2 regions of the Synechococcus sp. R50.1 genome follow, and region 2 is predicted to be linked to the other one. Evidence: riboswitches for the same ligand, from Rfam matches in the RefSeq annotation. Region 2 holds a riboswitch; the other holds the start of a gene.
The links. Region 2 has a riboswitch for cobalamin ahead of NW870_RS04555 (sirohydrochlorin chelatase). Riboswitches for the same ligand answer to the same signal wherever they lie in the genome.
Positions count from the first base shown of each region.

Region 1: linked by a shared signal. The riboswitch ahead of NW870_RS11850 (TonB-dependent receptor plug domain-containing protein) and the one ahead of NW870_RS04555 (sirohydrochlorin chelatase) in region 2 are both predicted to bind cobalamin.

Region 1 covers NZ_JANSIN010000060.1:364-12,087, reverse strand. Annotated here, with positions in the region: gene NW870_RS11850 (TonB-dependent receptor plug domain-containing protein) at 1-1,634, opposite strand, end outside; cobalamin riboswitch at 1,676-1,828, opposite strand; gene NW870_RS11845 (hypothetical protein) at 2,158-2,706, opposite strand; gene rsmH (16S rRNA (cytosine(1402)-N(4))-methyltransferase RsmH) at 2,883-3,794, opposite strand; gene aroA (3-phosphoshikimate 1-carboxyvinyltransferase) at 4,029-5,363, shown strand; gene NW870_RS11830 (TIGR03792 family protein) at 5,399-5,749, shown strand; gene NW870_RS11825 (DUF502 domain-containing protein) at 5,746-6,597, opposite strand; gene NW870_RS11820 (SRPBCC family protein) at 6,817-7,284, shown strand; gene NW870_RS11815 (GNAT family N-acetyltransferase) at 7,358-7,861, shown strand; gene NW870_RS11810 (thioredoxin domain-containing protein) at 7,969-10,074, shown strand; gene NW870_RS11805 (Fur family transcriptional regulator) at 10,122-10,556, opposite strand; gene NW870_RS11800 (metallophosphoesterase family protein) at 10,710-11,724, shown strand, end outside.
Region 2 covers NZ_JANSIN010000010.1:35,934-47,657, reverse strand. Annotated here, with positions in the region: gene NW870_RS04585 (30S ribosomal protein S1) at 1-872, opposite strand, end outside; gene obgE (GTPase ObgE) at 1,068-2,111, shown strand; gene NW870_RS04575 (hypothetical protein) at 2,172-2,546, shown strand; gene NW870_RS04570 (L-threonylcarbamoyladenylate synthase) at 2,565-3,278, shown strand; gene NW870_RS04565 (PAP/fibrillin family protein) at 3,334-3,951, shown strand; gene NW870_RS04560 (hypothetical protein) at 3,960-4,856, opposite strand; gene NW870_RS04555 (sirohydrochlorin chelatase) at 4,954-5,994, opposite strand; cobalamin riboswitch at 6,027-6,163, opposite strand; gene NW870_RS04550 (heavy metal translocating P-type ATPase) at 6,291-8,606, opposite strand; gene NW870_RS04545 (heavy-metal-associated domain-containing protein) at 8,719-8,913, opposite strand; gene NW870_RS04540 (DUF5340 domain-containing protein) at 8,978-9,217, opposite strand; gene trpC (indole-3-glycerol phosphate synthase TrpC) at 9,283-10,203, opposite strand; gene hmpF (pilus motility taxis protein HmpF) at 10,487-11,724, shown strand, end outside.

The DNA.
Region 1 (11,724 bases), on a different contig from region 2:
TCGTTCAGGGTGTAGTTGGCAAAAAGAGTCCAGTTTTCCCCCAATCGCAAATCCAGGGCTGCTTCCAAGCCCGTGTATTCCACGAGCTCAATGTTTTCGTAGGTTCCCCTGCGCGGGCCAGTGCTGACAAAGGTGATGCCATCGCGGATGCGGTTATGGGCAAAGGTCAAGCGCAGCAGGCCAAAATCTCCCAGAGCCTGATCCAGGCCAATGTCAAAACTCTCTCCCCGCTCCGGTCGCAAATTGGGGTTCCCATCTACCTCAAAAAAGCCCCGCAAACGAAAGAATAAGTTTGAGATCAAGGGGGTGCGAAAGCTGCCGGCATAATTGGCCCTCAGGGTGGTGCCTTCTGCCAAAACCCAGCGGATCCCTGCGGCAGGAGAGGTGGCCGAACCGTTGACCAGATTGCTCGAATCTTGGCGAACGCCTAAGTTGAGATAAAAGTTGGGCTGTGGCCTGTAATCCAGGCGGGCAAAGAGGGCCCCTTGGTTCACGGTATTGTCGTAGTTGACATTGGTGGATCCCCTGGCAAAGGAGAAGGTGGTGTTGCGAGCTGAAATGGATCGGTAGTCTGCTCCTAGAGTAAGCTCCAGGTTTTCAGCAGCCTTCCAGGTGTATTGCAGTTGGGATCCCCACCCCGTTCGCAGGATCTCATCCCGGGATCCCTGGCTTTGTGGGGCGCTGAAGCGATAGTTGAGGTCGTCAAAAAATACCCTAGCTTGCAGGGATCCCCTCTCTTGATCCCACAGCCAACTGAGATCTAACAGCAGGTCGTTGGTGTTTTGCACTGCATCGGGGGAGGGAAACTCGGTGCTGCCAGGCACCTGAAACGCTTTGTTGAGATAAAGGGCATTTCCGGTTAGGACTTGGCCTTCTGCCAATTGCCAGGTGAGCTTGGCTTGTAGGTTGTGGTACTCCACTGCCGAGTTCTCCCGCCTGCCGGCTTTGCCCAAACGCCTAATTTCAAAGGGAAAGTCGTTGTTGCTCTGCAGACGGCGATAGCTGACCACCCAGCCCAGATCCTGCACCTGGCCGCGGTTCTGGATCCCTTGCTCATTGAGGCCGTAGCTGCCGATAGCCGCTTCCAGCACAGTCTCGGATCTCGGCTTTGGATCCAGCGTCACGATGTTGATGACCCCGCCAACGGCATCGGAGCCGTATAAGGTGGAGCCCCCACCTGGAGAGATCTCAATACGCTCGACCACATCTGTAGTGATCTGAGACAGATCGAACCCGCCAAAAAAGCCCAGGTCGTTAATGGGGCGGCCATCCAAGAGCACCAACACCTGGGCCGTTCGTCCTCCCCGCATAAACTGGGAGCTAAGGGCTCCCAACTGGGTTCCTGCCGTGCCGTCGCTGAGGATCCCGGGCAGGTAGCGCAGGGCCTCCTGAACCGTTCTTGCCCCTTGCTCTCGAATTTGCTGGCGGGTAATGACGTAAACCGGGCGGGAAGAATCCCGCAGCAAACCAGGACGGCGAAAAGGTGTGGTGACGGGTTGATTTAAAATCTCGGCGCTAACGCCGGTTTCCAACACCTCTTGAGCTGAAGGTGAAGAGGCCGCCGGCTGCGCCCACGCTGGGATCCCCAAAACAAGACCCCCCAGCGCCAGGCTGAGACCTAGAATGGGATTCATTTTCTTTCTTGAAGCTCCTGATTCCGTGCGACGCGGAAGAAAGACGAGCCAGAACCGCAGGCGGGCATCCTGACTGAGGGCATAGGTCTAGCCCAAGCCCATCACAGTTGCGGCACAGCGCCGGACTTGCACCGGACTTTCCCCTTTACATGCCCTGGCTGATCCCCAGGACAACCTGTCGGTACAGCTTTCTCTGCGATTGCTCCGAAAAAGCCGTGCTAGGCATCATACATCCCCTGCTCTAAAGTTCCCATCCTGCCAGGGGGGATGTCATCCCCAGGGGTGAACGGGATCCCAACGGCAATCCCAGGGCTTCGGATGGGCCACATCCCATTTAGGCCAGATTTCTTCACTGCTTTGTAAGCAGTTGAAGGATAGCCCGCTGCTACTCCAAATCGCGAGGCCCAGGGATCCCTTAGCCTTTTAGAGAACAGAGATACGCTGAGACTTCACAAGACCCACAGCTTTTGGGAAAGCAAGATGGGGACGCTGGCCTAGCCGTCATGGGCGGGATCCGTATGAATTAGTACCCAACCGGATAGAAAAGAGGAGCTTTTTCGGTCGCGTGAGCGGCGCGGAGCGCTCTTTCCGGCAAAGCCGTTGCCTGGTGGGCTGGATCCGGTTTAACTTGGCTGGGAGAGGCAATCGGCACCTCGATCATCCGATCCGGTACCAGCGGCACCATTTCGGAGCGGTCGGCAATTTCCCGCAGAGAATTGGCAATGGATTCTTGAGTCAGCAGAAACTGTCGTTCGTTGCGTTGCATCTGCTGCCACACCTGGTAACGCTGGCTCCACCGGCTTTGGGTATGCACAGTCCAACTGTAAAGGCTTAACACTGAAACCCCAGAGAGGATAGCCATCCCTGTGGAGATCTGCTTCCACCAAGCTAGGTGTTCTGCCCAAGCCGAATGTTGGCTGCGAGGATGGGCTGATTTCAACTTCAAATCCAAAGGCTGGGTGCGGCTGGCTTGAACTGTACCGGAGAGGGGTCGGCTCAGAGCAGAAGACCGTCTGTGGCGACGAGGGCTCTTGGGACGATCAAGACCTGCGTTCAAAGGCTGGCTAACCATAGGGCTTAACCTCACACACACCAAGGGATCCGACGGTGCAGGACTGCCGGTTCCGCTTCACCCTAGTTCCCCGCGCCCCCCAACAGCAACCCCCTTCTCCCGATTCCCGGTCTCGGCGGGCTAGCTGTCCGCTTCACGGTAGCCGATCTCTTGAGAGCGGGAGAACCAACCTAAACCTACATCTGACTGCTGCGGGCAGCCACTCGCAGTTTGGCAGAGCGGGCCCGTGGATTGCGTTGCCGTTCCAGTTCGGAAGGGGACAAGGGCTTGGGGGTGAGCACCTGCCAACGGGGATCCCTGCGAAAGGCCCATTTCACCAGGCGATCTTCAAGGCTATGGAAGCTGATTACGGCCAACCTGCCGCCGGGTTTCAACCAAGTGGGGGCTTGGGCCAGCAAGGTTTCTAAAGCCTCCAGTTCTCGGTTCACGGCAATGCGCAACGCCTGAAAGACCCGAGTGGCCGGGTGAATGCGGCCTCGCCGAGCTGCCGGAGGTACCGCCTGCCAAACCACCTGGGCCAACTGGGTAGTTGTGGCGAGGGGACGAGCCTGCTCGATGTGATGGGCAATGCGGCGGGCAAATCGCTCTTCGCCGTAACGGGTGAAAATCTCGATCAACTCTTCGACCGGGCGATGATTAACCCAATCGGCGGCAGTCTCCTGAGCTGTACTGGGATCCATGCGCATATCCAGCGGCCCCTCTCCGCGAAAGCTAAATCCCCGCTCAGGGCAGTCCAGTTGCGGCGAACTCACCCCCAAGTCGGCCACGATGCCATCGAAGGGGATCCCCTGCCCCTGCTCATCCCGAAAGCCGTGCTGCTGCAGATCGAAATCGGCAAAATTGAGGTGCCACAGTTGGATGCGGCTGCCGGGGATCCCTTCTGCTGCAAAACGCGCTTGCGCCGCCTGTAGAGCCGCCGGATCCCGATCCAACCCCACCACTCGGGCAGCTCCCCCCCGCAGCAGCGCCAAGCTGTGCCCACCCCCTCCCAACGTCACATCCAGAAAAGTGCCGCCCCCCTGGGGTTGCAGGTAGGCCATCACCTCCTCGGTCAAAACGGAATCGTGTTGATACACCTTGCCAAGCACGGTCTGCGGGGGTTCTATTTCTGCTGCTACAAAGTTCAGTATCTGCAAAAAAAAGGCCGAGGCCAGGCCCCGACCGAGGAATCCATGTTGTTAAGGTGATCCTCTGAGAAAAGAGGGGTGGCCGTCAAAAGACAGGCTGTCTTGGGATCCCTGGCAAAATCTCTGGGGCGCGAGTCCCGCTCTGAGTATGATGAGACTGCTGCCGCTTTTGCCAAGTCTGCCGTCAGGGTTGCTGTGTTGACTCACTCTTCTGCTACTGATATCTTGACCCTCTCGCCGGCCAAGGGCCTGCGCGGCCAAGTGAGCATCCCCGGCGACAAGTCCATTTCCCACCGCGCCCTGATGCTGGGATCCCTGGCCGAAGGAGAAACCACCATCCAAGGGCTGTTGCTGGGAGAGGATCCCCGCAGTACGGCAGCCTGCTTTCGGGCGCTGGGGGCAGATATTTCGGAGCTTAACAGCGAGTGTGTTCGCATTCGGGGGGTTGGCCTGGGCCGGCTGCAAGAACCGGCAGACGTGTTGGATGCAGGTAACTCCGGCACCACCTTGCGCCTGATGCTGGGGATCCTGGCTGGCCAGGCCGGGCGCTTTTTTGCCGTCACCGGCGATCGCTCCCTGCGCTCGCGGCCCATGGGGCGGGTGGTAGAACCGCTGCGGCAGATGGGGGCCAGCATTTGGGGACGGGCCGGTGGGACGTTGGCACCTTTGGCCGTACAAGGGGGATCCCTCAAGGGCATTCACCATCGCTCCCCGGTGGCTTCGGCGCAGGTGAAATCCTGCCTCTTGCTGGCGGGCCTGCTGGCAGAAGGCACCACCCAAGTCACCGAGCCGGCTCTCTCTCGGGATCACTCGGAACGGATGTTGCGGGCCTTCGGAGCCGACATTCACGTGGATCCAGAGGCGAAAACCGTGGCCGTGGTGGGCGGATCCCGCCTGGTGGGCCAAAAAGTTCAGGTGCCGGGGGATATCAGCTCGGCAGCCTTTTGGCTGGTGGCCGCCTCCATTGTGCCCGAGAGCGAATTGCTGCTAAGGGATGTGGGCCTCAACCCCACCCGTACCGGTGCGCTGCAGGTGTTGCAGGAGATGGGGGCCGATATTCAAATTGAAAACTGCCGGGAAATGGCCGGCGAGCCCCTGGGAGATCTGCGGGTGCGTTCGGCCCGCTTGCGCGGCTGCACCATCGCCGGCGATCTCATCCCCACCCTGATCGACGAGATCCCGGTTTTGGCGGTGGCGGCGGCCTTTGCCGAGGGGATCACCGTGATTCGCGATGCCGCAGAGCTGCGGGTCAAAGAAAGCGACCGTCTGGCTGCCATAGCCCAAGAGCTGAGCCGCATGGGAGCCCAGGTCACTGAATATCCTGATGGCCTGGAAATCAAGGGAGGGATCCCTCTTCACGGGGCCGAGGTCGACAGCCACGAGGATCACCGCATCGCCATGAGCCTGATGGTGGCAGCTCTAGGAGCGCAGGGATCCACCCTCCTCAGGGGAGCCGACTGTGCCCGCATCTCCTACCCCGACTTCATTCCCACCCTGCAACGATTGACTGCTTCCCCCCTGGAGTCTTGAGAGGGCCCATCTTTAACTTTGCCGCCTCTGCTCCTATGTCGACCTGCCCCAGCCCGCCCGGCCCTATCGCCATCGAACATCTCTGCTTCCGGGTTCCTCCCGGTGGGCAAGCAGCCTTTCTTCAGCAAGACGAGCGGGTTTGGGGATCCGCCCTGCGCCGGCATCCGGGTTTTCTGGGCAAAGAAGTTTGGCTGGATCAAGAGGATCCCGAACTTGTCCACCTCATCCTCCGCTGGGCCAGCCGTGCTGACTGGAAGGCCTTTCCCTCCGAGCAAGTGGAGGCATTGGATCGGCAAATGCGGCCTTTTTATGTGCGCTTGGAACAGGCCAAAGAATACCAGCTCTGGCAGCCCGGCCCTTCTGCAGGGACAGGAAAGCAGGATTAAGGGATCCCTTCAGTCTCAAAACCTACCTCAGAGCCCACCGAGTCAGCCCTGGGGGATCCTGCCACCCGCTCCTGCTCCACCAGCTCCCGCAAACTGGGCATGGTCACGGCCAAAGCTCCTTCTCGCCGCTGCAGCCCCGCTTCAAAGCTCTCGGGGGTGACAATGCCGCCGGAAATGAGCATCTTAAAAGCATCTTCCACCGGCATGAACACTTCCACCACCTGGTCTTCCGGCACAATGGCGTACCAGCCCGTCGTTGGATTGGGGGTGGTGGGCACAAACAGGCCAAGGGAGCGCTGCGGCCCATCGGGCCGAATGGGAGTTTGAATGGTGCCCGTCACAAAGGCCAGCGCCCAAGCTCCTGGTCGGGGATATTCCACCAGCACCACCCGCCGAAAGCGCTGATTGTTGGGGGCAAACAAAACACTGACCAATTGCTTCAAGGTCTTGTACACCAGCCCCGCCACCGGAATCGCATGGAGCAACTGTTCGCTGAGATTGAGCAGCCACTGGCCGACAATGTTGCGGGCCATAAAGCCGATCAGCAGGATGAGCACAATCGGCGTCAACAGGCCCACCGCCAGATCGATGAGGTTGATCAAGATCGGGTGCAAACCCTGGATGGGATTGAACTGCTTCGGAATGCTGGTCAGAAAGCCAATGCTCCAGGTGGCCACCTCCACCGTCAGCCAAATGGTAGTTGCCAGAGGGATCACCACCAGCAACCCTGCCACGAAGTAGTTCTTAAGATGCTGTTTCCATTGTGAAACCATGGTGAGGTCGTCCCGTCGAGTCAACCGAGTGGATGCATCGAACCCTTGCAAGTGGAGCTTGCAGATGGCAATCATGATACCTGCCTTCTGCGTTGCCCTCATGGGGGGCAGCCGCAACTTGCCGGCAAAAGAAATCGGGCTGCCAAAAAGCGCAGAGCCCCAAACTTTCATCAGGCCGATAATGCTATCTTAGGTCGATATAAAATTTTGTAAAGGCAGGGATCCCGTCCCGAGGCGTTGTGGCCAAGCCCCTGGATGGTTTGTGTTTCTGCTGGGTGTTGCGTGGGAGGCCCTATGTCAGAGTCAGATTGGCTAGAGCATACCTGTCAGGTGGAGGTGCCTGTTCCCATTGAGCAGGTATGGGATTTGTGGGCCAACCTCACCCTCATGCCCCGTTGGATGAAGTGGATCCGCTCGGTGGAATTGCTGGATCAGGAGCTGTCCCGGTGGACACTGGATACCCGCGGCCTCACCTTCAGTTGGATCTCCCGCACCCACACGGTGGTGAAACACCAACACATCGGCTGGAGTTCGGTGGAGGGGCTGCCCAATCGGGGCGCGCTGCGCTTTTACGACCGCAAAGGCAGTACCATTGTGAAGCTGTCGGTGGCCTACAAGCTCCCGGGGATCCTCGGCAAAATCTTGGATGGCCTGTTTGTGGGCAAAGTGGTGGAGAGCACCATCCAGGCGGACCTGGAGCGCTTCAAGGCCTATGCCCTAGAGCAGGCGGGGCCAGCCGCCGACAATGCCTCGGCCAGCTAGCCTCAGTTTGTCAGGCCCAAGCGTTTTGTTGAACTTCCCCTTGCCAACCCTCACTGCTGCAAAGGTTTTCTTCATGCCCGATCCCTCTCCTGAGCCTGTCATCGCCCTCTCTCGTCAGCCGGTGGACAACCGCAACATTCGCTTCTCTCTGGAGCGGGGCGAGCTGGATCTGGATCAACTTCTCCTGCTGTTGAACCGCAATGCCTTTTGGGCGCAGAATCGCCAGCGGCAGGAGATGGAGCGGGCCGTTGCCCACAGCCATCCGGTGGTCAGCGCCTGGGATGGGGAGCGCCTGATTGGCTTTGGCCGCGCCACTTCCGATGGGGTTTACCGAGCCGTCCTCTGGGATATCGTGGTTGATCACGATTACCGACGTCAGGGCATTGGCCGCAAGTTGGTGGAAACCCTGATCAGCCATCCCCACCTGCAGTCGGTGGAGCGCATCTACCTGTTCACAACCCATCAGCGTGGCTTTTACGAGCGAATCGGCTTTGTGGAAAATCCCAGCACCACCTTGGTTTTACACGGGCGCCCTCTGGAGTTTTTAGTCCCGGCTGCCGAGCAGGAGCAGGCTTGACCGACAGGGATCCTGGGTGAGTGTATCTTGAACAACAGTGGGTTGGTTCGGCCTCGGCAGGAGAACGCGCTAGCCTGAAAAGCAAAAAAAGGTGAGAGGGTGTACCTATGGCCAATCGCCTCGCCACAAGTTCCAGCCTTTACTTGCGCAAGCACGCCGAGAACCCGGTGGATTGGTGGCCTTGGATCCCAGAAGCTCTGGAGAAAGCCCGGGCCGAGGATAGGCCGATTTTCCTATCCATCGGCTATTCCAGTTGCCACTGGTGTACGGTCATGGAGGGCGAGGCCTTCTCCAACCCTGAAATTGCCGCCTTTTTGAATGCCCATTTTTTGCCCATCAAGGTGGATCGCGAGGAGCGGCCGGATCTCGACAGCATCTACATGCAGGCGTTGCAGCTCATGAGCGGGCAGGGGGGGTGGCCCCTCAATGTTTTCCTCACGCCCGATGACCTGGTGCCCTTTTATGCTGGCACCTATTTTCCCGTAGAGCCCCGCTTTGGCCGCCCGGGGTTTCTGGCCTTGCTGCAGCGCATCCTGCAGTTTTACCGGCAGGAAAAGGAAAAAATAGAGGAGATGAAAGGCCAGATTTTGACGGCTCTGACCACCCTCAGCGACTTAGTGCCGGAAGACCACATTCCCGCCGACCTGCTGCGCTCTGGGATCCCCAAGATCCAGCCTTTGCTCTCCAATGCCGGGGCGGTGCAGCAATTTCCCATGATGCCCTACGCCCAGTTGGTGTTGCGCTCAGCCCGCTTCGACCCACCGGAAGGGATCCCCGGCTCGCAGAGCGCTCTGGAACGGGCCAAAGAGCGAGGCATGGCCTTGGTGCTGGGAGGGATCTTCGACCATGTGGCCGGCGGATTTCACCGCTACACCGTGGATCCCACCTGGACGGTGCCCCACTTTGAAAAGATGCTCTACGACAACGGGCAGATCCTAGAGTTTCTCTCCGATCTGTGGGCGCACGGTATCCAAGATCCGGCCATCGAGCGGGCGGTGCGGCTGACGGTGGAGTGGGTGGCGCGAGAGATGACCGCCCCTGCCGGGTATTTCTACGCCGCTCAAGATGCCGACAGCTTTGCCCGGGCAGAAGATCGAGAGCCAGAGGAGGGAGAGTTCTACGTCTGGCGCTGGCAAGAGCTGCAGGAGCTCTTGGGGGAAGAAACCTTCCGCGCCTTGCAGCAGGCGTTTGACCTGTCTCCGGGGGGCAATTTCCCTGATCGGCCCGGCTGCATCGTCTTGCAGCGCAAACAGGGGGGGACGTTGCCGCCAGAAGTTGAAGCCGCCTTGACCACCCATCTGTTTCAGGCACGCTATGGCTCTGCGGATCGACGAGTTCCCTTCCCTCCGGCAGTGGATGCCCAATCGGCCCGTCTGCAATCCTGGCCAGGGCGAATCCCACCTGTCACCGACACCAAGATGATCGTCTCTTGGAACGCCTTGATGATCTCCGGCCTGGCGCGGGCCTATCAAGTGTTCGGCAACGCAGACTATCTGCAATTCGCTCTGCGGGCTGCCCAATTCATCCTCAGCCAGCAGCGCCACCCTGAGACCGGATCCCTGTTGCGCCTGAACTACGATGGCACAGCTCAGGTGCCCGCCAAATCGGAAGATTACGCCCTGCTGATCAAGGCCCTGTTGGACTTGCAGCAAGCCTGCCTGCCTCTGGTGGGGGATCCCACCCCTCAAGACTGGTTGCAGGCTGCCCTCCAGCTCCAGCAGGAGATGGATGCGCAACTGTGGGATCCGGCCAGGGGGGGATACTTTGTCAGCGATGCCCAGAGTGCCCCTGAGCTGTTGGTGCGAGAGAAGGAGTTCCAGGACAACGCTACCCCTGCAGCCAATGGGGTGGCCATTGCCAACCTGGTGCGCCTTGCCGCCCTCACTGGAGATCTGGACTACCTGGAGCGGGCAGAGCAGGCCTTGAAAACCTTTGCCCACATCATGAGCACCCAGCCGCGCACCTGCCCCAGCCTTTTTGCCGGACTGGATTGGTATAGCAATTGGGTGAAAGTCACCCTGGAGGCCGATTCCATTCCCGCCTTTCAGCAACGATCTTGGCCCACCACCGTCTTTGCTCTCCCCACCGAAGCCGAACCTCTGCCGGAAGGAGCTTTAGGGCTGGTGTGCTGGGGCAACAAATGCCTGGCCCCTGCCAGTTCTCTCGAGCAAATCCAGTCCCAAATCACCAAAGGCCAAAACCGGGCTTACTGACCTTTGCCCAATTTTTTCCCAGGACAGCAGGGATCCCTTTGCCAAGGTTACGGCTGGGACTGCGCAGGCTTTTCCACCCCAAAAAACTCAATGCGGTAACTTTGGATGCGGGTGCCCGTTTGTTGCTCCACTTGGGCCAGCAGTTCAGGCGGCAGCTCCACGTCCACATCCAAGATGCGGTTGCTATCCAGACAGTTCACGTGGCTGTGGGGATGGGTGCGGTTGCCGTAGCGGCGCCCATCGGCACGATCCAAGCACTCGACAATGTTGTGGCTGGCCAAAGCTTCCAGGTTTTGATAAACGGACGTGTGGCCAATCGGTTTGCCCTGCTGATTTAGGCGATCGTAAATCTCGCGGGCGGAGAGGTGCTCGCCACACTGCCACAGCAGCTCCAGGATATAACGGCGCTGTCGGCTCAAACGCAGATTGCACTCCCGGCACCGTTCCAAAGCAGCTTCCAAAGAATCCAAGGGGCGAGGCATGGAAAACCTCAAGTCATACCGAGTTTGAGATAGGTAGTTGCTCATCTCTACCAAGGTAGCATTTGTGCGTCAACAGTTGTTCAAAAAACACCCCGAACTCTACAAGAGCTGCCGCGCATAGCCATCTTCGAGCCGAGTCCAGGCCGTGCGCAGATGGAAGAGCCCAACATCAGCCTTTTGATTTTCTACAATACCGCTGGAGTGTTGGGGGCAAAGATCATGCAGCGGCGCAAGGTAATTCTGGGTTTGTTGGGGTTGGCCAGCAGCAGTGGATTGGCAGGAGCCTATTGGGCCAGTCGGCAGCAGCCCTCTCATCTAGCCCCAGGGATGGGATCCCCTAGAGCCGCTCTCCCCTCTCCTACCCCCCAGCCCACCCCCACCGTCGTCCCCCATCCAGATGCCCCCCATGGCCTCTACATCCCCCCCCGCCGAGATCTGCGCCTCTTGGTCATCAGTGACATGAACGGCATCTACGGCTCGGTGGAATACGACCCAGAGGTGGATCGGGGCATCGGCCTCATCCCCTATCTTCAGCCGGATATTGTTTTGGGAGGAGGAGATATGGTGGCCGGTCAGGATCCCCGCCTGTCGGAGGAGCGCATTCGCGCCATGTGGGCAGCCTTCGACCGGCATGTGGCTGGCCCAATCCGTGCGGCCAAACTTCCCTACGGCTTTACCTTGGGCAATCACGATGCTTCCTGTGCCCGCACCACGCGGGGCGGCTTTCTCTTTCAAAAAGAACGGGATCTGGCCCGCGAGTTTTGGAACGATCCGGCCCACGACCCAGGTTTGAACTTTGTGGATCGGGGGGACTTTCCCTTCTACTACACCTTTGAAAAAGACGATGTGTTTTACCTAGTCTGGGATGCCACCTGCAATTACATCCCGCCCGAACAAATGGCCTGGGCGGAAGCGGCTCTGGCCAGCGAACGGGCTCAGAAGGCCAAGTTGCGCATTGTCATCGGCCATCTGCCCCTCTACGCCATCACTGTCGGGCGCGACGATCCGGGAGAAGTGCTGCTGGAGGCGGATGCCAAACGGGCTCTGCTGGAGAAGTACCGCGTCCACACCTACATCAGCGGCCACGACCACGGCTACTACCCTGGCCACAAAGGGCAACTGCAACTGCTTCACTGCGGCATTCTCGGCTCTGGCCCTCGTCCCCTCT
Region 2 (11,724 bases):
CGGTACTTGGCTGCCATTTCCTCAGCCTTCTCGTAAACCAGCTTGGGATCCCGAATCATGTCGCCGGGATTGGGCTCCAGTTGCTTGGTGGACAGCGAGATCCGCCCCCGCTCCGCATCTAGATCGATGATCATCACCTTCACTTCGTCGTTGACGTTGAAGACGCTGTGGGGCGTGTCAACATGATCGTGGGAGATCTCGGAAATGTGCAGCAGGCCGGAGACGCCACCAATATCGATGAAGGCACCATAGGGCTTGATGCCCCGCACCGTGCCAACCACCACCTCGCCCACTTCCAGCTTGTTCATCTTCCGCTCCACCAAGGCGCGGCGATGGCTCAACACCAAGCGGTTGCGGTCTTCGTCCACCTCCAGAAACTTCAGGGGCAGCTCTTCGCCCACCAGCTCTTCTTTTGGCTTGCGGGTGCTGATGTGGGATCCGGGGATAAAGCCCCGCAGCCCCTCAATCCGCACCAGGGCTCCACCTCGGTTGGTGGCAAAAATGGTTGAGCGAACGGTGGCATCTTCTTTCTGGAGCTGCCGTACCCGTTCCCAGGCCCGCATGTACTCGATGCGACGGATGGAAAGAGTGAGTTGTCCCTCTTCGTTTTCTTCGGTGAGGATAAAAAACTCGCGGGTTTCTCCCGGCTGCAGCATCTCGTGCGGGTCTTCCAGGCGGCTAATCGACATCTCCTGGAGCGGCAGAAAGGCAGCCGTTTTGGCCCCAATATCGATCAAAGCACCGCGTGGCTCCACCGAGAATACTGTACCCGCCACAATTTCGCCAGGGCTGAAGTGATAGTCGTACTTATCCAGAAGGGCGGCAAAGTCTTCAGTGGTAAAACCTACATCGGCAGCAGTGAATCGACTCATAGGGGTGCAGTAACAGATCAGTTGCGCGGGATAAAGGGTAGAAGGCCAATCGAGTTTGGCAGGATCCCACTTCCACTTTCCCACCTGGGGAGGATGTGGCTGGGAAATACCATCGTAGCTTAGAGGAGCGTCTTTTGTGGCAAGTTTCCCGGCATCTTGCCAAGCTGGAAGATAGAAGATTTGGGAGAAGAACGATTGCACTTTATCGACCAAGCCGAAATTGAAGTGCAAGGGGGGAATGGCGGGGATGGCATCGTTGCCTTCCGCCGTGAAAAGTATGTGCCGGCTGGGGGGCCATCCGGCGGCAATGGCGGGCGGGGCGGCTCGGTGATCTTGGTGGCCGATCCCGGCCTGCAAACTCTGTTGGATTTTCGCTTTCAACCGGTGATCAAGGCGGAACACGGGGCCAAAGGGGGGCCCAACCATCGCAGCGGGGCCAGTGGTGCGGATCGGCTGGTGCGGGTGCCCTGCGGTACTGTGGTGTTCAATGCGGAGACGGGGGAATTGTTGGGCGATCTGGTGGGCAAGGGGGATCAATTGCTGGTAGCCCGTGGGGGCAAAGGCGGCTTAGGCAATGCCCATTTTTTGAGCAACCACAATCGCGCCCCCCGCCAATTCACCAAGGGCGAAGCGGGAGAACGGGTGCGCCTGCGCCTGGAGCTGAAGTTGATTGCCGAGGTGGGCATTGTCGGCCTGCCCAATGCGGGCAAGTCCACTCTGATTTCGGTGGTCTCCTCTGCCCGCCCCAAGATTGCTGACTACCCCTTCACCACGTTGCAGCCCAATTTGGGGGTGGTGCCCCATCCATCGGGAGATGGGGTGGTGTTTGCCGATATTCCGGGGCTGATCGAGGGGGCGCACTTGGGGGTGGGGCTGGGCCATGAGTTTTTGCGCCATGTGGAGCGTACCAGGGTACTGATTCATTTGGTGGATGGCACGGCGGCGGATCCCGTCAAGGATTACCAGGTTATTCAGCAGGAGCTGCGCGCCTACGGCCACGGGTTAATCGATAAGCCACAAATCCTGGTTTTGAACAAGATCGATGTTCTGGATCCCCAGCAGGTTGCCGAGCGCGCCCAGAGGCTGTCTGCTGCTGCCGGCACTTCGGTGGTGACCATTTCTGCGATTGCCAAGCAGGGGCTGGATGCCCTCTTGCAGCGGGTGTGGCAGTGCCTGGGTCGGGGATCCCAACAGCCTGCGCAGTTGGATCTTGTGGGGGCAAAATCCATCCAGTCCTAGGGCAGAAGAATCTTAGAATGGGAAAGCCCCTGCCTTCCCAGAACCCAGAGACGAGTGGCCATGTATATCTCGGCGGAGGATCTGCCACCGGATTTGCGTCAGATTATGTTGGCCGTTGAACAGGCGGCTCAGGCGAGGGCGGGAGCGTGTGTGGAGCTGCTGATGCTCCTGCGGCTGCTGGAGGAGTTGCACCGCGCGATCCTGGAAGGTGCCTTTCGGGAGTCTTTGCCCAACACCCGTCAAGCTCTGTATCGGGTGCTTCAGGATTTGGAAGAAGCCGGCGACTGGCCCTATCTGCCCCGTCTGCACATCCAAGCCCTGATGCAACAACTGAAGGACTGGCCCGAATCTCAGGGATCCCTGCCGGTGTCGGTGCCACCGACCCCCCGCCCTCTTGTGGAAAACCCTTTGGGGGGGAGCTGCTCCGAGTCTTGACCTCTTTCCACCTGCCCGATGGCCGAGTATTTTAAGCTGCATCCTCAACAGCCCCAGGCCCGTTCCATCCGGCGGATCGCGGCGGCTTTGCGGGAGGGGGCGGTGATGCTTTACCCCACCGATACAGTCTATGCCATTGGCTGCGATGTGACCCACAAACAAGCAGTGGAGCGGGTACGCCGTATCAAGCAGCTCTCCAACGACAAGCCTCTTACCTTTTTGTGCCCTTCTCTCTCACGCATTGCCCACTATGCCCAGGTAACCGATTCGGCCTATCGGCTGATGCGGCGGCTGATCCCGGGCCCGTTTACGTTTCTGTTGCCGGCCACCAAGCTGGTGCCCAAGTTGGTGATGGAGCCCAAACGGAAAACCACCGGCATCCGCGTGCCCGACTCGGCCATTTGTCAGGCTTTGCTGGAAGAGTTGGGCAATCCAATTGTCTCCACCTCTGCCAAGCTGGGGGGGGATCCCGTCGGATCCCTGGGCTTAAGTTTTGGGCAAACCTGGGAATGGGAGAGCGATCCCTGGGATGAGGGTGGGATCTTTGCGGCTGAGGAAATGCGGCAGTTGGAAAAACAGGTGGATCTGGTGCTGGATGACGATGCCCCCCGCCGGGCCAAGGTCTCTACGGTAATCGATTTGACCGGATCCGAGCCGCTGGTGGTGCGGGCCGGGCTAGGGTATGAGCAGGTGGCAGATCTGAACCTGAAACTGGTGGGAGAAGACGGTTAAGGGCAGAGGGATCCCGCGTTCTCTAAAATAGGGTCAGTGCCTTCGGAGTGTGCCCATGTCTGAGGCCCTGGCTCAGCAAAAATCGGCTCTGCTGCACCTACTGGAGGCGACCGACCGGGGCCGGAAAGTTTCCCCTGACCAAAAAGCCCAGATTTTGTCTCAAATTGCCGTCCTAGAAGCGCTCAACCCCACCCCCAAGCCAACATCGGCTCCTGAAGGGTTGGAGGGGAACTGGCTCACCCTATTTACCACGAGCACAGCTCTGCTGCGGCTGGCACAGTTGCCTTTTTTGACCACCGGCGAGATCTACCAGTGTATTCGGGCCAAGGCTGGACGGGTCTTCAACGTGGCGGAGATCCAGGGATCCGGCTGGCTGGGGGCTTGGGTGCCACGGGGAATCTTGGCGGTATCGGCACGCTTTTACCCCGAATCGGAGCGTCGGGTGAGGGTGATTTTCGAGCGATTGGTGTTCGGATCCCAAGCTTTGATGAGCTACGAGATCGAGAGTTTTCTCTATTTGCTCGAGCGGGCTCCGGAGCGGATCCCGGCTATTCAAATCGATATTCGCCGCCGCGAGCCAACGGGCTGGCTGGATATCACCTATTTGGATGAAGATTTGCGGATGGGCCGGGGCAGCGAGGGGAGTGTATTTGTCCTGAAACGGGTGAGTTGAGACTTCGGCTAGCCGGAGGGCTTAGAGGGTTCCGTTTCGGCTATTTTGTGAGATAGGTTTTGGGTTAGGGTGAAGCCTATTTCCTGGAGAACTTGCAAGGCGCGGTAGGACTCCCGCAAAGCTTGCAGCTCTTGCTGAGTTTGCTCCAGTTGCCGGGCTTTTTGCTCCTGTAAGAAGCGCAGCCTTTGATTTTCGGACGCCGTGCGACGCAGAACGTGCTTGAGTTTCTGCTTCTGCTGCTGAAGCCGAGTCCGCCTCACCTCCAACTGCTGCAGTTGGATTTCTTGGAGTTCCAGTTCTATTTTCAGAGTGGCGACCTGCATCTGGAGTTGGCGAAGTTTTTGGTTGAGCTCTGGCTCTGGTGTGGGTTTTGCCGACTCAGGGCTTGGGGAAGAAGGTGATGACAATTCTTGTAGGGGCTGCAACTGTTGGGCCTTGGCCTGCGAAGCTTGATCCTGGTGCTGCTCGCCCTGCAGTCTTACTTGAGTGTGTTCGCTTACTTCGGTTTCAGTTTCCGTCTGCTGCTCAGCTTGATCAAGAATTTGTCGATCGCGGATCTGGGTTTGAGGATCCTCGTCAACCGACTGCAAAGGGAGAGAATCCTCCTCGGGTTGCCGAGGGTTGCCGCCATAATCGGCGGGATCAAAGGGAGACAGAGCCGCTACCAGCGAGGCCCGAAAATCAGTCCAGGAGCCCGACTGCAGACCCATCTGAACCACCCGCCAGGCCCCATAGGAGGCCCCAGCGGCAGCCAGGATCCCAGGGATCCCGGCCAAGGATAAGGAAACCCTGGGCAGGGTTGGCAGGATCTGATCCAACAGCCCCACCACCAGAGCGAAGACGAAAATCCCGCTCCCCGCAGCAGCGGCACCCGAGACCCAAGAGGAGCGGGAAAACATCGTCATTGGCTTTTCGTTATCACAATCGCTAGAGCGGGAAAACCAGGTTCAAAAATGGCCTGTCTGCACTCAGTTTATCCCGCCAGCAGCCTCTGTTTCCCTCTCAGGGCACCTGCCAAGCCCGTTGGTGGTAGCCCTCTAATTGGGCCCAGGGATCCCCAGCCGCTGCGTGGGTATGGCCGTGGTCGTGGTGAGGGTGGGAATGAGGATGGTGATGGGATCCGTGCCCGTGATGGTGGTGATGATGCTCGTGAGGATGGTGATGGGTATGCCCAGCTCTGACCTCTGCGCTCACGGCCAGGCGAAACTTGCACAGGTGGCAGTTCATTTGGGTTTGGCCCTGTAGGGCTTCCTGCTCCAGTTGCTGCAGGCTGTGCAGCACCGTGTCCACAAGGCCCAATTCCGGCAGCATGAGCCAGTCGATTTCCGACTGTCGTTGTCGTTGTTGTTCCACTGCCGCCTCAATTTTTTTCACCAGCACTCCGGTAAACAGGAAGTAGGGCAGCACGATCACCCGGCGCGGATGCCAGGACAAGGCCCGCTCCAATCCCACGGGCAGGCGGGGATGGGTAATGCCGATAAAGCAAGTTTCCACAGCGGCAAACCCAGATCCTTCCCAAAGCAACCGGGCCAGTTTACAGGCTTCGGCATTGGCCTCGGGATCGCTGGAGCCGCGACCCACAAACAGGAGCACGGTTTCTGCTTCTGGGATCCGCTGCGGTTGGGCGGCCATCAAAGCGGCCAATCGGTCTCGCAGCAGTTGCAGGATCTCGATGCGGATCCCCAGCGGCCCACCGTAACGAATGCGCAACTGGGGATAGAGGGCCTGCAGGCGATCCAGTTCCATCGTCACATCGAACTTGTTGTGGCGGGCCCCAAACAGCAACAGCGGCAGGGCCACGATCTCCTGCCACCCTTGGGCCAAGCACTGCTCTACCCCCTGGGCAATGGTTGGCTGGGTCAGCTCCAGAAAGCAGGGGATCACCGGTCGATGGGGGGTGAGAGCTTGGTAAGCCTGGGCTAGCTCCAGAAAGGCTTGCTGCCCTTGGGGGTCGCGGGATCCGTGGCCGATGAGCAACAGGGGCAGGGGGACAACAGGAGACTGCCCAACCGCAAGCGGAGGGGAAACACTGAGGGTATTCAACACAAAAAACTCCGTTCCTTGTGAATCGCAAGGGGTACAGGACAACGGCAGGTGGGTGTTCTGGCTGAGGGAGGGATCCCATCACAGTTGCGTCACAGTGGCGGACTTGCACCGCGCTTTCCCCAGTCTGCCTGAGCCTTTTAGGTTAGCTTGCCGCTTGTCGTTCACCAAGCCCCCTGGGGGGATGTCCTTGTCTGCCAGAAGATAGCCCTGAGGCATGAGCGGTACGGCAGACTCATGCTCAAAGGGCAGCAAAACTGTTGCCGCGCTAATCCCCCTTGCCCCTGGGAGAGGGCCTAACGCCGGCCCGCTGGTCTGGGGGGCTGAAAGTGTCGCAGGCGCAGGGCATTGGCGACCACCGAAACGGAACTCAGGGCCATGGCTGCCCCCGCCAGCATAGGGTTGAGCAACCAGCCTGTAAAGGGATAGAGCGCCCCAGCGGCAATCGGGATCCCCAGCGTATTGTAGATAAAGGCGAAGAAGAGGTTCTGGCGGATGTTGTTGAGGGTGGCCCGGCTGAGTTGAATGGCAGTGGCGACTCCGCGCAGATCTCCCGACATGAGGGTTATATCGCTGGCGGCCATCGCCACATCCGTACCCGTACCGATGGCGATCCCCACATCGGCTTCTGCCAGAGCCGGAGCATCGTTAATGCCATCTCCCACCATCGCCACCCGCCGTCGCGGTTGTCTTAGGCTGCGTATGTAAGCTGCCTTCTGATCCGGACGGACTTGGGCAATTACCCGCTGAATGCCTGCTTGCCGAGCAACCGCTTGGGCCGTGGTGGGGTTATCCCCGGTTAGCAGGATCACCTCTAGACCCATCTGTTGCAGCTGTTGCACTGCCTCAGGAGAGGTGGGTTTGAGCGGATCGGCAATGGCCAACAGCCCCACCAGGCTCTGGGATTGGGCTACGCCGATCACCGTTTTGCCCTGGCTTTCCCAATTCTGAACCCGCTCTGACCAAGAGGGATCCCAGGGGATCCCCATCTCCTGTAGCCAGCTCAGCCGACCGATGCGAATCCACTGATCTTCCACCCAAGCTTCTGCCCCACTGCCTACCCTTGCCTGAAAGTGCCAGGCAGGGGGGATCACAATTTTTTCGGCTTCGGCTTTCTGCACCACCGCCTGGGCCAAAGGATGTTCCGAGTGCCGCTCCACCGCCGCTGCCAGGCGCAACACCGCCAGGGGAGAGGAGCCGTGGGCCCAAATATCGGTGACGGTAGGGCGACCTTCGGTCAGGGTGCCAGTTTTGTCCAAGACCACCGTGCGCAAGTGGTGGGCCAATTCCAGGCTGTCGGCACTTTTCACCAGGATCCCCAATTCTGCCCCTCGTCCCGTGGCCACCAGGATCGAGGTGGGGGTTGCCAACCCCAGCGCACAAGGGCAGGCGATGATCAGCACCCCAATCGTGTTCACCAAGGCCAGCGTCAGGTTGTCCGCCAACACCCACCAGAGCACGAAAGTTAGAACTGCCACCCCGATCACTGCCGGCACAAACCAGGCAGTCACCCGATCCGCCACCTGTTGAATTGGGGCTTTGGATCCCTGAGCTTCCTGCACCAGGCGCACGATCTGGGCCAGAACCGTGTCTTTGCCCACCCGCCGCGCCTCCATCACAAAGCTGCCCGTCTGATTCAGCGTTGCCCCAATCACCTCATCCCCCGCCGACTTGAGTACAGGCAGGCTCTCGCCGGTCACCATGGACTCGTCGAGGCTGGAGGATCCCTCTAGAATGACCCCATCCACCGGCACCTTCTCTCCGGGGCGCACCCGGATCCAATCCCCCACCTGCACTTCCCGAATCGGAATATCCTGCTCCACCCCATGGCGAATTACCCTTGCCGTTTTCGGTTGCAGCCCGATCAGCTTGCGAATGGCTTCGGAGGTTTGCCCCTTAGCCCGTTGCTCCATCCACTTGCCCACCAGAATCAGGGTGGTGACCACCGCCGACACCTCATAATAGACATCCGGGTGCAGTCCCTGCCGATGGAAAGAGTCGGGGAAAACCGTTGGGAAAATGGAATAGAAGAAAGCCGCGCTCGTCCCTAAGGCCACCAGCGTGTTCATATCCGCTGAACGCCGTTGCCAAGCAGCCCAGGCTCCCCGGTAAAAATGCCTGCCCACCCAAAACTGCACCGGAGCCGTCAGCAGCAACTGCAACCCAGGATTGTGCAGCCACATGGGAAAGCCCGGGATTTCCATTCCCAGCATCATCGGCAGGGATCCGATCACCAGCACCGTGCTGATGCCCACCCCTATCGCCACCTTGAGCTTCAGTTCCCGTTCTGCGGCCCGTTGGGCGATCCGCTCTGGATCCGACAGATCGTCCAGTTGCCAATCCTCCTGGATAAGGCGCGCCCGATACCCCGCCCGCTCCACCGCCCGAATCAGCGCCTGCGGATCCACCAGCCGGGGATCCCCTTTGACGGTGGCCTGCTCACTGGCAAAATTCACGGATCCGGAGGATACTCCCTGCACCTGAGTGAGGGCCTGTTCGATGCTGCGGGTGCAGGAGGCACAGCTCATCCCTTGCAGGGCCAACTGCCAAGTGCCCTCAGGAGAAGGCGCAGAGGCCGATAGTGCACCCGATGACCCTTTATGGGCAGACATGGCAACACCTTGTTGATGAAACGACAGCTACTCTCCACCCTGGGCAGGGCGAAGGCAGCCATCTGTACAGAAATTCAAAACAGACGCCCGACCGTTCCCGGCCCAAAATTGACTAGGCCGGGGGATATCCCACCTGGGTGAGGGCCTGCCGCAAATCGCTCACAGACCGCCCAGAAGTAATCCGCACCTGTTTGGTTTTGGGATCCCCTTCCACCTGGGCCTGGGGATCCAGTTGCCGCACCGCTTGCGCAATGGTGTCCACGCAAGCCGCACAGGCCAGCTTGGGCACTGTCAAAACAACCTGCATCTTGGGAAACCTCCCCAACCCAATGCCACTGAAAGGATGCTAAACCTTACAGTGGACTGGAAGGTCAAGGGGGAGTCTGAGGCTCGTCCATATTCCAGCGGTAGTCCACCTGATAGCCCCGCTGTCGCCAGTCTTCTTCCAGTTGCACCTGTTGGGTGAGGGCTTTGCGCAGAGAGTTGATCAGCTCTTGTGTGCGGGCTCGGTTGCCGAAATCCTGTTCTTCCACTGCCGGAAAGGTTTGCCGCTCCAATACCCGCAGCAGAAATTCGTAGTGGATGTGAGCCGGCACAGGAATACGTTTCATCGGTCTGAGCAATCCTTAGAGATCCATTGTTCTTAACAGAGATCCATATGATGGAGGGTTCTCATTCACTGAGATGACAACAGGTGGCGCACAGCTTGGCCGGGATCCGGCTGTCTCACCAGAGCTTCCCCCACGAGCACAGAGCGCACCCCCCAGGCCCGCAACTGCTGCAAATCGGCAGGGGTATGGATGCCGGACTCGCTGACAATGGGCAGCTCGCCGAGGAGATCCGAGTGGGCGGCCAACAGGTCGCGCGTTGTGTTTAAGTCCACCGCAAAGGTTCTCAGATCGCGATTGTTGATGCCAATGAGCACCTGCCCTCTGGACTCTTGCAGTTGGGGCAAACGCAGCACCCGCTGCAACTCTTGGGAGGTGTGCACCTCCAGCAGAGCCGCCATGCCCAATTGCCGAATCAGCTTGAGAAAGTAGCCCAAATCCGCATCGGAGAGAATGGCGGCAATCAAGAGCACTGCATCCGCCCCCAAGGCGCGGGCCCAGAGGATTTGGTAGGGGTAGAGAATGAACTCCTTGCACAGGATGGGGATCCCTGCCGCTTGACGGATCTGCCGCAGATACTCGCCACTGCCCTGAAAGAACCGCTCATCCGTCAGCACCGAGAGACAACTGGCCCCACCGGCCTCATAGCTCTGGGCAATGGCCACCGGGTCAAAGGGATCCCGGAGAACGCCGCGGCTGGGGGAGGCTTTTTTGACCTCGGCAATCAAGGAAACAGGGTGAGGAGACTGGGTAAGAGCCGCCACAAAATCCCGCACCGGCGGGGCTTGATCCAGTTGCCGTTGCAATTGCTTCAGGGGAAGCTGCTCCCGTTGGCGCTCCACCTCCTGTTCTTTGTGCCAGACGATCTCTTCCAAAATGTGGCGCGGCTTGGCTTCCGGCGCTGTTGTCTGGTACACCTGAGAGGCTACGACCACCGGCGGGGCAGGAGAACGCCGACGAATAGAAAGCGGCTCACCTTGCAGCTCCATACAAACCCTGAGCAGAACCCTACACCACACCCTAGACTACCTTAGTGCTCCGCCACCGGTTTGAATAGCTACCCCGGACATCCCCAAAACTCATCTGGCGAAGGTGCTTTTTTTAGCCTATGGTTGAGTCTAGAGCGGTAAGGTATAGAGTCTGATGCCATCTTTTGCGCCTTGGGGAGCCCTACTCCGGCAGCCGTTCATTGTTCCCCAGCCAGGGGCGAGGGCTCGGTGGGGTTAGGGTTTGGGATTGGCGTTGTCCATGCTGTTTTGAAGGAGTTCAGGCGTGCTGTACCTGGCAGAGCTATCCAAGCCGATTGGGTTTGCTAAGTCGTCTCTACAATTGCTGGCCAAGCAGCAGCAGGACAATACCTGGGTGGCCGTGAACGAAGAATCGATTACCCTGGAAGGCCGCATTGCCCAGGAGGCCGGGCGTTTCAAGGATGGGTCGCTGGTGCTGGCGGAAATCTCCGGCAGCCGTCAGGTCGCCCGCATCAGCGAAGCTGCTCGCCAACTGGTGACTTACCTGCAAAACTTCAGCCAACTTCAGCTCAAAGCCCGCAGCCAGGAAGAGGAGATCGAGGTTTGGAAACAGTCCCTCACCTTTCAGGCCCATGAGCTTAAACGCCGCGAGATGGATCTGGCAGCCCAAGAAGAAGAGGTGCAGCGGCTGTACGAGCAATACAAAGCCGTAGAGGAAGATCGCAAACTCCTGGACAGCCTCAAAGAGGAGCTGGCAGCCCAGCAAGCTTACTTGGCCGAACAACAGCGGCTGATCGGAGAACAGCGGGAAGCTCTGAATCGACAGCGGCAAGAGTTGGAAGCTCAATTGCAAGAAGCTCGCTCCAGCCGATTGGGGGAAGCAGAAGCAGCGCAGCTACAGGCTTTGGTGCAGCAGCTCCAGGAGACTCTACATCCGGCTGGGGATCCCTTGGCGCTTCTGCAGAGCTTGAAAAGCCACATTCAGCAGCAGCAGGAGCACTTGAATCAACAGATTGCCCAACTGGAAGCAGAACGTCAGCAGGCCCAGATCCGGCAAGACGAGCTGGATCGGGACTACCGCGCTTGGCAAGAACGCCGCGCCGCTTGGTGGGGATCCCGACAATCCCTGGAGCACAGCCAAGCAGAATGGCAAACTCGGCAGGGATCCCTGCGAGCCTATCAAGAACAACTGCAACAGATCACCCGCCACCTGCATTTGCAGGAAACTCTCCAGCAACAGACGTATCGCCTGGTTCAAGAGTACGACTTCATCATCGCCCATCACGACGGCAGGGCAGGATCCGCGGATCCTCCCATCTCGGTGGAAGAGCTAGTCGCTTTGGTCAGCCAACTGCGCCGAGATTACGAGCAGCGGGCGGCCCAGGTCAGCCAGCAGCGGGCCGAACTGGAGCAAAATCGCCAAGCCCTACGGGAGCTGCAAGAGCGTTTGGCCACTGCCTCTCCCGAAGAGCGGTTCGATATCGAAATGGATATTGACTACGCTCAGTCTGCTTGCAGCGCCCTCGAAGAAGCTCTGCTGCC